Regions from separate parts of the Rhizobium sp. BK491 genome, predicted to be linked through region 1. Evidence: predicted binding sites of a transcription regulator. Region 1 holds the regulator's gene; each other region holds the start of a gene.
The links. Region 1 encodes PhoB, which activates phosphate uptake and scavenging genes when phosphate is short. Its sites were predicted from a motif close to TGTCATNNANCTGTCAT; they were not measured.
Positions count from the first base shown of each region.

Region 1 (3,279 bases):
AAACCTCGAAATCGATTCCTCAAGATTCCCGCGACTCTTGTCACGGAGTCAGCCTCACACTAGGTTAAAAACCAATTGCTAGACTGCATGCGGCGGAACTAGTCACCACAATTTTAGAGCGTTTCGCGCCTCGATACCATGCGAGGCAATGGTGAGGGATTCTGCCATCGGAAACGCGACAGCGGAGACAGGGCATGAATTGGACAGACGAACGCGTCGAGAAGCTGAAAAAGCTATGGTCCGAAGGGTTGAGCGCCAGCCAGATCGCTGCGCAGCTCGGTGGCGTGAGCCGTAATGCCGTCATCGGCAAGGTGCATCGCCTGAACCTCCCCGGCCGAGCGAAGGCGGGCGGCGCGACAACCGCAGCGCGCACGCCGAAGCGCAGCGCAGCGGCACCTCGCGCTGCGACCTACGGATCGCGCGTTGCTACCCGCACGGTGGTTGCCCGCCAGCAGGGCGCAACCATGCTGAAGGAAGAGATCGAGATCGATTCCGTCAACGAAATCCAGTATCGCCCGGCATCGAACGTCGTCGTTCCGATCTCCCGCCGCCTCGGCCTGACGGAACTGACGGAGCGCACCTGCAAGTGGCCGGTCGGCGATCCGCTGAAGGACGATTTCCATTTCTGCGGCAACGAGAGCCCAGATTCATCGCCTTACTGCACCTACCATCAGCGCCTGGCCTACCAGCCGGTGCATGAGCGGCGTAGGCCGGCCCAGCCGCGTGGCTGAGAGGCTTGATGACTAAGATAAAGAAACGGGCCCTTGAGGCCCGTTTTCTGTTTCCGCCGCTATGTTGATGCCTGATCGGGTATCGCCGTTCAGGCCTCCATGGAGTAGCCCGCGCCGCGAACGGTGCGAATGACATCCTGCATATTGGAGAAATTGAGCGCCTTGCGCAGGCGGCCGACATGGACGTCGACCGTGCGTTCGTCGACGTAGATATCGTGACCCCATACGCCGTCGAGCAGCTGCGAACGCGAGAAGACCCGGCCCGGCGAGGACATCAGGAACTCCAGCAGGCGGAATTCCGTCGGCCCCAGCCGCACTTCGCGGCTCTTGCGGTGGACGCGATGGGTTTCGCGATCCAGCTCGATATCGCCGCAACGCAGCACTGTGGAGAGAACCTCCGGGCGGGCACGCCGCAGCATCGCCTTGACGCGAGCCATCAGCTCCGGCGTAGAGAACGGCTTGACGACATAATCGTCCGCGCCGGTCGAAAGCCCGCGCACGCGCTCGCTTTCCTCGCCGCGGGCCGTCAGCATGATGATCGGCAGGCGCTCCGTCTCCGGCCGCATACGCAGCCGGCGGCAGAGCTCGATGCCCGATACGCCGGGCAGCATCCAGTCGAGGATCAGGAGATCGGGGATGCGCTCCTGGAGACGCAGCTCGGCCTCATCGCCTCTGAGGATCGTGTCTACCTCGAAGCCTTCGGCCTCAAGATTGTAGCGCAGCAGAACGCTGAGCGCTTCCTCGTCTTCTACAACAGCAACTCTCGGAACCATGCGCCTATGGTCTCCTTTCTTCGCTTTCGGATTATTCGGTCACTGCGCCGACGGTATTGGCGGTATCGTCCTTCGGGCGCTCGCCTTCCGGCTGCGCGCCCGTCGCCATGTAATAGATCGTCTCGGCGATGTTGGTGGCATGGTCGCCGATGCGCTCGATGTTCTTGGCGCAGAAGAGAAGATGCGTGCAGGTGGTGATGTTGCGCGGATCTTCCATCATGTAGGTCAGCATCTCGCGAAAGAGCGAGGTGTACATGGCGTCGATTTCCTCGTCGCGTTCGCGGATCGATACGGCCTTGTCCGGCGAGCGGGTCGCGTAGACATCCAGAACTTCCTTGAGCTGGCTCAGCGCCAGTTCGGAGAGATGCTCGATGCCGCGGGCGAGACGGCGCGGGACACCGGTGCCCTGGACGGCGATGACGCGCTTTGCGGTGTTCTTGCCGAGATCGCCGACGCGCTCCAGATCGGATGCGATGCGGATCGAGCCCATGATTTCACGCAGGTCCGCCGCCATCGGCTGACGGCGGGCGATGGTAACGATCGCCTTGTCGCCGACTTCGCGCTCGGCATGGTCGAGAACGACGTCGTCGGAGATGACCTTCTGGGCCAGGGCAGCGTCGCTATTGACCAGCGCGCGTACGCTGTCGCTAACCATCTGCTCTGCCAGGCCGCCCATTTCAGCAATGCGGCGCGTCAGGAACTTCAGGTCTTCGTCATAGGCAGAGAGAATGTGAGTGGAGACCATTTTTCTATCCTCAAGGTGAACTGTGTGAAATGAGCCGCGCGCCTGACATCATCAACCAAAACGGCCCATGATGTAATCCTGCGTGCGGAAATCGTCGGGATTGGTGAACATCTTATCGGTGTCGTTCTCCTCGACCAGATGGCCGAGATGGAACATTGCGGTACGCTGCGAGACGCGGGCTGCCTGCTGCATGGAATGCGTCACGATGACGATGGTGAAATTCTCCCGCAGCTCGTGGATGAGATCCTCGACCTTGGCGGTCGCGATCGGATCGAGCGCCGAGCATGGCTCGTCCATCAGGATGACCTCCGGACTGACCGCGACGGCGCGGGCGATGCACAGACGCTGCTGCTGACCGCCCGATAGACTCGTGCCGGCATCATGGAGCCGATCCTTGACCTCGCCCCAGAGACCGGCCTTCTGCAGGCTGGTCTCGACGATATGCTCGAGATCGGCCTTTGAGCGATGCAGGCCATGGATGCGCGGGCCGTAGGCGACGTTCTCAAAGATGGACTTTGGGAACGGGTTGGGCTTCTGGAAGACCATGCCGACGCGGGCGCGCAACTCCACCACGTCGATGCTGTCGTCGTAGACATCCTGATCGTCGAGCGTGATTTTGCCGGTGACCCGGCAGGTCTCGATCGTATCGTTCATGCGGTTGAGGCAGCGCAGGAAGGTGGACTTGCCGCAACCGGAAGGGCCGATCAAAGCCGTGACGGTATTGGCGCGGATCTTCAGATTGACGTCGAAGAGCGCCCGCTTGTCGCCGTAGAACACAGAAACGTCCTGGCCGATCATCTTGTAAGGGATCGTGGTCATCTTCTTGGCCAAGGCTCTTTCGCTTGCGGCTTCCGTCATCATGTTCATTCCCCGGCCCTCCCTTACCAGCGCCGCTCGAAGCGGCGGCGCAGCAGGATGGCACCGATGTTCATCGCGACGAGGAAGAAGAGCAGGACGATGATGGCGCCGGACGTTCTTTCGACGAAGGCACGCTCGGCTTCGCTCGCCCACATGTAGATCTGCACCGGCA
Region 1 covers NZ_JACIAR010000002.1:413,666-416,944, reverse strand. Annotated here, with positions in the region: gene FHX05_RS09925 (GcrA family cell cycle regulator) at 195-731, shown strand; gene phoB (phosphate regulon transcriptional regulator PhoB) at 821-1,504, opposite strand; gene phoU (phosphate signaling complex protein PhoU) at 1,536-2,249, opposite strand; gene pstB (phosphate ABC transporter ATP-binding protein PstB) at 2,301-3,116, opposite strand; gene pstA (phosphate ABC transporter permease PstA) at 3,131-3,279, opposite strand, start outside.

Region 2 (3,279 bases), on a different contig from region 1:
CGCGGAAATAGACCCTGCGGTCGAGGGTTGCCTCGCCTTCGCTGACAAGCCCTTCGGCAACCAGCTCGTCGATACGGTCCTCTTCGAGCTGCATCTCCAGCTCTTCGTCGAAACTGTCGACGATCTCATCCTTGATGCGGCTGAGCGGGTCCTGGGTTTCATCGGTCATTGTGCGCCTCCTGCTCTGTTTTCATGTTGGTGCCGCGGCCTGCGGCCGCGGAAAGCCGGTATGGTCCTCGAACAAATACCGGCTATGGGTTTCGGTATTATTCGGCGGTCCAGCCGCCGTCGACGGAAAGCGTCGTGCCGGTAATCTGCTTGGCGGCATCGCCGCACAGGAAGACGGCGATGGCTGCGACTTCATCCACAGTCACGAATTCCTTCGTCGGCTGGGCGGCGAGCAGCACATCATGCTTGACCTGCTCTTCCGTCATATTGCGCGCCTTCATCGTCTCGGGGATCTGCTTCTCGACGAGCGGCGTCCAGACATAGCCGGGCGCGATGGAGTTGACGGTCACGCCGTTCTGGGCGGCTTCGAGAGCGATGGTCTTGGTGAGACCGGTAATGCCGTGCTTGGCCGACACATAGGCCGACTTGAAAGGCGAGGCGACCAGCGCATGCGCCGAGGACGTGTTGATGATGCGGCCCCATTTGCGCGCCTTCATGCCGGGGATGGCAGCCTTGATGGCGTAGAAGGCAGCAAGCAGGTTGATGCGGATGATCGCTTCCCACTTGTCGTCAGGAAATTCCTCGATCGGGGCAACGAACTGGATGCCGGCATTGTTGACGAGAATATCGAGGCTGCCGAAGGCTTCCTCGGCTTCGCGCACCATGGATGTCACTTCCTCGCCATTCATCATGTTGGCGCCGGAGTAGCGGCACTTCACGCCGAAATCGGCCTCGATGGCAGCGCGTTCCTTTTCGATCGCATCGGCATCGCCAAGGCCGTTGATCGTGACATTCGCGCCTTCAGCGGCAAAGGCGCGCGCAATCGCAAGCCCGATACCGCTCGTCGAACCGGTGACCAGCGCATTCTTCGAAGTCAACGAACCCATGATGCAACTCCTGCAATCGTAATGACGTGGTTGGGTAAAGGGAAATGCTCAAGATGGGTGCACACTGCCAGCCGGATATGTCGCTTTGATAACAGTGCGGTTTCGCCTCTCGCCGCAACCCTTCGGCACCTGACACTTCACTGTCATGCAACCGTGCAAATTTGCCGCCGGCGCCTCGCTGTTTCCTCCAACGACGGAAAATACGATGAAGGTCGAAGACATTCTCAAGCATGCCTATGCAATGCCGCTGACCAATCCCTCCTATCCTCCGGGGCCTTATCGGTTCTTCGATCGCGAATATATCATCATCACCTACCGGACCTCGCGCGAGGCGCTTGAGGCCGTCGTGCCGGCCCCGCTCGAAATCGACGAGCCGCTGGTGAAATACGAATTCATCCGCATGCCGGATTCCACTGGCTTCGGTGATTATACCGAGACCGGACAGGTCATCCTGGTGACCTATCGTGGACAAAAGGGCGGCTATGTCCACTCCATGTATCTGGATGACGATGCGCCGATCACCGGCGGCCGCGAGATCTGGGGCTTCCCGAAAAAACTAGCCAGTCCGAAGATCGTCAACGAGGGCGAGGTCATCGTCGGCACGCTGCATTATGGCAGCGTCCTTTGCGCCACGGGAACGATGGGTTACAAGCACAAGCCGATCGACCAGGGACCGCTTCTGTCCGCTCTCTCGGAACCCAACTTCCTGATCAAGATCGTGCCGCATGTCGACGCCACCCCGCGCATCTGCGAGCTTGTGCGCTACTACTTAACCGATATCACCATCAAGGAAGCCTGGACCTCGCCAGCCGCCCTCGATCTCAGGCCGCATGTCATGGCGGACGTCGCGCGGCTGCCTGTGCTGGAAGTGGTTTCCGCGGTTCATTTCACCGCCGATCTGACGCTCGGCCTCGGCGAAGTCGTTCACGACTATCTCGCAGAGCGCAGATAACCAAACCTCATTGCTATTTTATGCTGGAGACGGACCGTGCTTGAACGAAACACCAAGGCCGCAGCCCCGACTATCCCGGAAATTGCCGCTCAATATGATCGCGTCGCTCTGGTTTTCCAGGGGGGCGGCGCGCTCGGCGCCTATCAGGCCGGCGTCTACGAGGCGCTTGCCGAAGCGGGATGCGAGCCGACCTGGCTTTCCGGCGTCTCGATCGGCGCGGTCAATGCCGCGATCATCGCCGGCAACGAGCCTGGTCGGCGGCTGCAACGTCTGGAGCAATTCTGGCAGATCATCTCCGGCCGCAAGATCTGGGCCTATACGCCCGAAGGCGATTTCTTTCGCGATATCCGCAACCGCACCAGCTCGTGGATGACGATGACCATGGGCCAGCCCGGCTTCTTCAAGCCGCGCTTTCCCAATCCCTGGCTGGAGCTGCCGGGTGCGGAAGGTGCCACCAGCTTCTATGACTCGGCAGACCTCAAGAAGACGCTGGAAATGCTTATCGATTTCGACGTGCTGAATGACGGCAAGAAGCGTTTCAGCGTCGGCGCGGTGAATGTGCGTACCGGCAACTTCGTCTACTTCGACACCGACAATATCCGCATCGGCCCCGAGCACATCATGGCGAGCGGCGCTCTGCCGCCGGCGCTCCCGTCCATCCGCATCGAGGGCGAATATTACTGGGACGGCGGCATCGTCTCCAACACGCCGCTGCAATATCTGCTCGATCAGGAAGAAGACCGCAGTTCGCTCGTTTTCCAGGTGGATCTCTTCAGCGCTCGCGGCGTCCTGCCGCGCAGCATGCCGGATGTCCTTTCGCGCCACAAGGACATCATGTATTCGAGCCGCACGCGGCAGAACACCGATAATTTCAAGCGCATTCACGGGCTGAAGATGAAGCTCCTGGGTGCGCTGAAGCGTGTCCCTAGGGATCAGCTGACCGCGGAAGAGGAAGAACTGATCGCAGATTATTCCGATGCCGGTGTCGTCAACATTGTGCACCTGATCTATCAGCACAAGAACTACGAAGGTCACGCCAAGGATTACGAGTTCTCTGGCACCTCGATGCGAGAGCACTGGGATATGGGCCTCGAGGATACGAAGCGGACGCTGCGCCATACCGACTGGCTGTTGCCGCCCTTCACGGATGATGCGGTCGCCATCCACGATCTCCACCGGGAAGACCCGGCGTGAGACCGATGTTGCGCCAGAGCAGTTCCAGCAAAAGTGCGAAGCGGTTTTGCTCAACAAAGCCCGCATTGGCGGGAGGCT
Region 2 covers NZ_JACIAR010000004.1:201,224-204,502, forward strand. Annotated here, with positions in the region: gene ppk2 (polyphosphate kinase 2) at 1-169, opposite strand, end outside; gene FHX05_RS19310 (3-hydroxybutyrate dehydrogenase) at 267-1,055, opposite strand; gene FHX05_RS19315 (acetoacetate decarboxylase) at 1,261-2,007, shown strand; gene FHX05_RS19320 (patatin-like phospholipase family protein) at 2,044-3,201, shown strand; gene FHX05_RS19325 (ATP-binding protein) at 3,252-3,279, opposite strand, start outside.
Region 2: the regulator PhoB is predicted to act here: its motif matches at 1,186-1,202, upstream of FHX05_RS19315 (acetoacetate decarboxylase).

Region 3 (3,279 bases), on a different contig from region 1:
AAATGAACAGGAAATGGTGCGCCATCTCGTCGAGATGCCGCGTATCATGGCGAATGTTCTGAATATCATCCAGCCGCAGATGGAAAGCCTGTCGCGCGAGATCTCGAAGTTCAAGGATGTGCTCTATCTCGGCCGCGGCACCAGCTTCCCCCTCGCCATGGAAGGCGCGCTGAAGCTCAAGGAGATTTCCTACATCCACGCGGAGGGCTATGCGGCCGGCGAATTGAAGCATGGGCCGATTGCGCTGATCGACGAGAACATGCCCGTTATCGTCATCGCCCCGCATGACCGCTTCTTCGACAAGACCGTTTCCAACATGCAGGAAGTCGCGGCTCGCGGCGGCCGAATCATCTTCATCACAGATGAAATTGGCGCTGCCGCATCGACATTGCCGACCATGGCGACGATCACCTTGCCCGTCGTGGACGAGATCATAGCCCCGATCATATTCTCGCTGCCGATTCAATTGCTTGCCTATCATACGGCCGTGTTCATGGGCACGGATGTCGATCAGCCGCGCAATCTCGCCAAATCGGTCACCGTGGAATAGGATTCCTTCCGCCGCGCATTTGCCGTCACGTCCTCGTGAGTCGATCGCTTGTTGGGCTCACAGATCTGGCTAGCGGGTTGTATGCCGCGCTAATTTCTGGCACGATTCGCCCACAGAGATGGTGGGGAGGGTTTGCCGGGAAGCGGTAGCGACGGGACGGAGTTTTCGAGCGGCGAATGACTGAAAAACTCATCAAAATGTCCGTGACGACGCGGATCAGAAACAATTTCCTGGCCGGCCTGATTATCTGTGCCCCGATCGCCATTACCCTATGGCTGACCTGGTCCGTCGTCCATTGGGCCGATAGCTGGGTTCGCCCCTATATTCCCGCGCGCTACGATCCCGAAAGCTATCTGAACTTCGCCGTTCCCGGTACCGGCCTGGTGATCGCGATGATCTTCATCACGATCGTCGGCTTTCTGGCCAAGAACCTGATCGGTCAGAGCATCGTCCGCTTCGGCGAGTCGATCGTCAATCGCGTGCCGCTGGTGCGAACCATCTATAAGAGCGTCAAGCAGATCTTCGAGACTGTGCTCAAAGAGCAGGGCAGTTCGTTCAAGAAGGTAGGGCTGATCGAGTATCCGAGCCCCGGCCTCTGGTCCATGGTCTTCATATCCACGGATGCCAAAGGCGAGATCGCTTCGAAATTCAATGCCATGGGTCAGGACATGGTGGCGGTGTTCCTGCCACCGACGCCCGTACCGACGGCCGGATTTCTGGTTTTCGTTCCGCGCGAAAAGATCACGGTGCTCGATATGAGCCCTGAAGATGGCGCCAAGCTGCTGATTTCGGGCGGCCTTGTGGCGCCGGAATACGAGAAGCTGGTCGCAGCCAAGGAATTGCGGCAGCGGGTTCCCGTGGCTCCTTAACCTCAATTGCTCATCTTCTAATAGTTGGATCAATGCCTTCGCGTTCTGCGCGAATTGTCATGCCTCTATCATATTGACGCCTTAGATCGTCAGTCGGGGCAGATAATCGCACGTATCTCAGCATCGTATGTTCGGGGCACAGGCACCGAGCTGCGGTTCTCCAACGCGGTCCGAAACGGCCGGAGATGGATGTCGTTGCCTTCACAAAGTTTTTAATTAGGAGGATATGGTTTTGAGATATATGCGTTCGAAGAGCTTGCCGCTGCTGTCGGCAGCGCTTGCCACATTTGTTTTCACGGCTCCAATGCTGGCGCTGGCGGATAATTCCGTGACGATTGACGGTGTTAAGCTGGTCAATAAAGGCCGCGTCGCGATCGGCCGCATTCCGGCCAATCAGCGCGATAAGTTCGGTGAGACTTTCGGCTCCGGTTCAGGCATGTCAATCGACACCAAGAGCTGGACCCGCAACGCTGACGGCACCTACAAGGGCTCGCTGTGGCTGCTGCCGGACCGCGGCTATAATGTCGCCGGCACCACGGATTACCGTGCGCGTCTCAACACCATCGATATCAAGCTGACGCCGGTTGCCCCCGGTGCGACACCTCCAGCCGGCCAGGAACAGGCGGGCGTCGAAGCCAAGCTCGCGGATACGCTGCTGTTGAAAGACAACAAGGGCAACGAAACCACTGGCCTTGACCCAGCCAACGGCGCTCGCCAGGCGGAAGGCGGCTTGCCACTTTTGCCACAGGCACCAAACGGTAAGGTCTCGCTCGACAACGAAGCCATTGCCCGGCTGCCCGATGGTTCGATGTTCATCAGCGATGAATACGGTCCCTATATCTACCGCTTCTCGGCGGATGGGCTGATGATCTCGGCCACGGCACCACCGGCCGCGTTTCTGCCGATGCGCCACGGCGCCGTGAATTTTTCCTCGAACAATCCCGGCCCTGGCGAAACCGCTCCCGATCCGAAAGATCCGACCAGCGGGCGCCAGAACAACCAAGGCTTCGAGGGCATGTCTCTGACCCCGGACGGTAAGTTCCTGATCGTCGTGCTCCAGTCCGCGACTCGCCAAGATGGCGGCGATTCCAGCTCCACGCGCCAGAATACCCGCGCGCTTGTCTATGATGCCGCCGACTCTGCAAATCTGAAGCTGGTGCACGAATATGTCGTGCCTCTGCCGGTGTTCACCAATGAGAAGGGTAAGACAGCCGTTGCCGCCCAGAGCGAAATCGTGGCGCTCTCACCGACAAGCTTCCTGATGCTGGCGCGCGATAGCAACAATGGCTACGGCCAGAAGGGCGATAAGTCGCTCTATCGCAGCGTTGTGGCTGTCGATGTTTCCGCTGCCACCGATATTGCCGGCGGCAAGTTCGACGGCGACACAGCTGTCGCGCCGAAGGGCGTTCTTGATCCTTCAGTCAAGCCGGCGGTAGTCAGCAATTTCATCGATATCAACGACAGCGCCGATCTAGCGCGCTTTGGTCTGCATAACGGCGCGCCGAACGACAGAAACAACCTCTCGGAAAAGTGGGAGGCCATGTCGCTCGTCAGCGTTCAGGATCTGAAGCTGCCTGACGATTACTTCCTGTTCGTCGCCAATGACAACGACTTCATCACCCAGGATGGTTTCCAGGTCGGCGCTGCCTACAAGGATGATAGTGGCGCGGATGTCGATACCATGTTCCAGGTATTCCAGGTTACCATTCCCGGTCTCGCCGCAAAGTGATCTGATGAAACGCGGATGGACGCGGCTAACGCGTCCATCCGCCTACCCCGCTCGCAGGAAGCGGATCGCCTCGTCGCGGCGGAAGAGATAGAGCAGGGTGCGTACCGCACTGCCACGCTCACTGGTCAGTT
Region 3 covers NZ_JACIAR010000001.1:245,934-249,212, forward strand. Annotated here, with positions in the region: gene glmS (glutamine--fructose-6-phosphate transaminase (isomerizing)) at 1-550, shown strand, start outside; gene FHX05_RS01320 (DUF502 domain-containing protein) at 727-1,419, shown strand; gene FHX05_RS01325 (esterase-like activity of phytase family protein) at 1,661-3,148, shown strand; gene recG (ATP-dependent DNA helicase RecG) at 3,191-3,279, opposite strand, start outside.
Region 3: the regulator PhoB is predicted to act here: its motif matches at 1,475-1,491, upstream of FHX05_RS01325 (esterase-like activity of phytase family protein).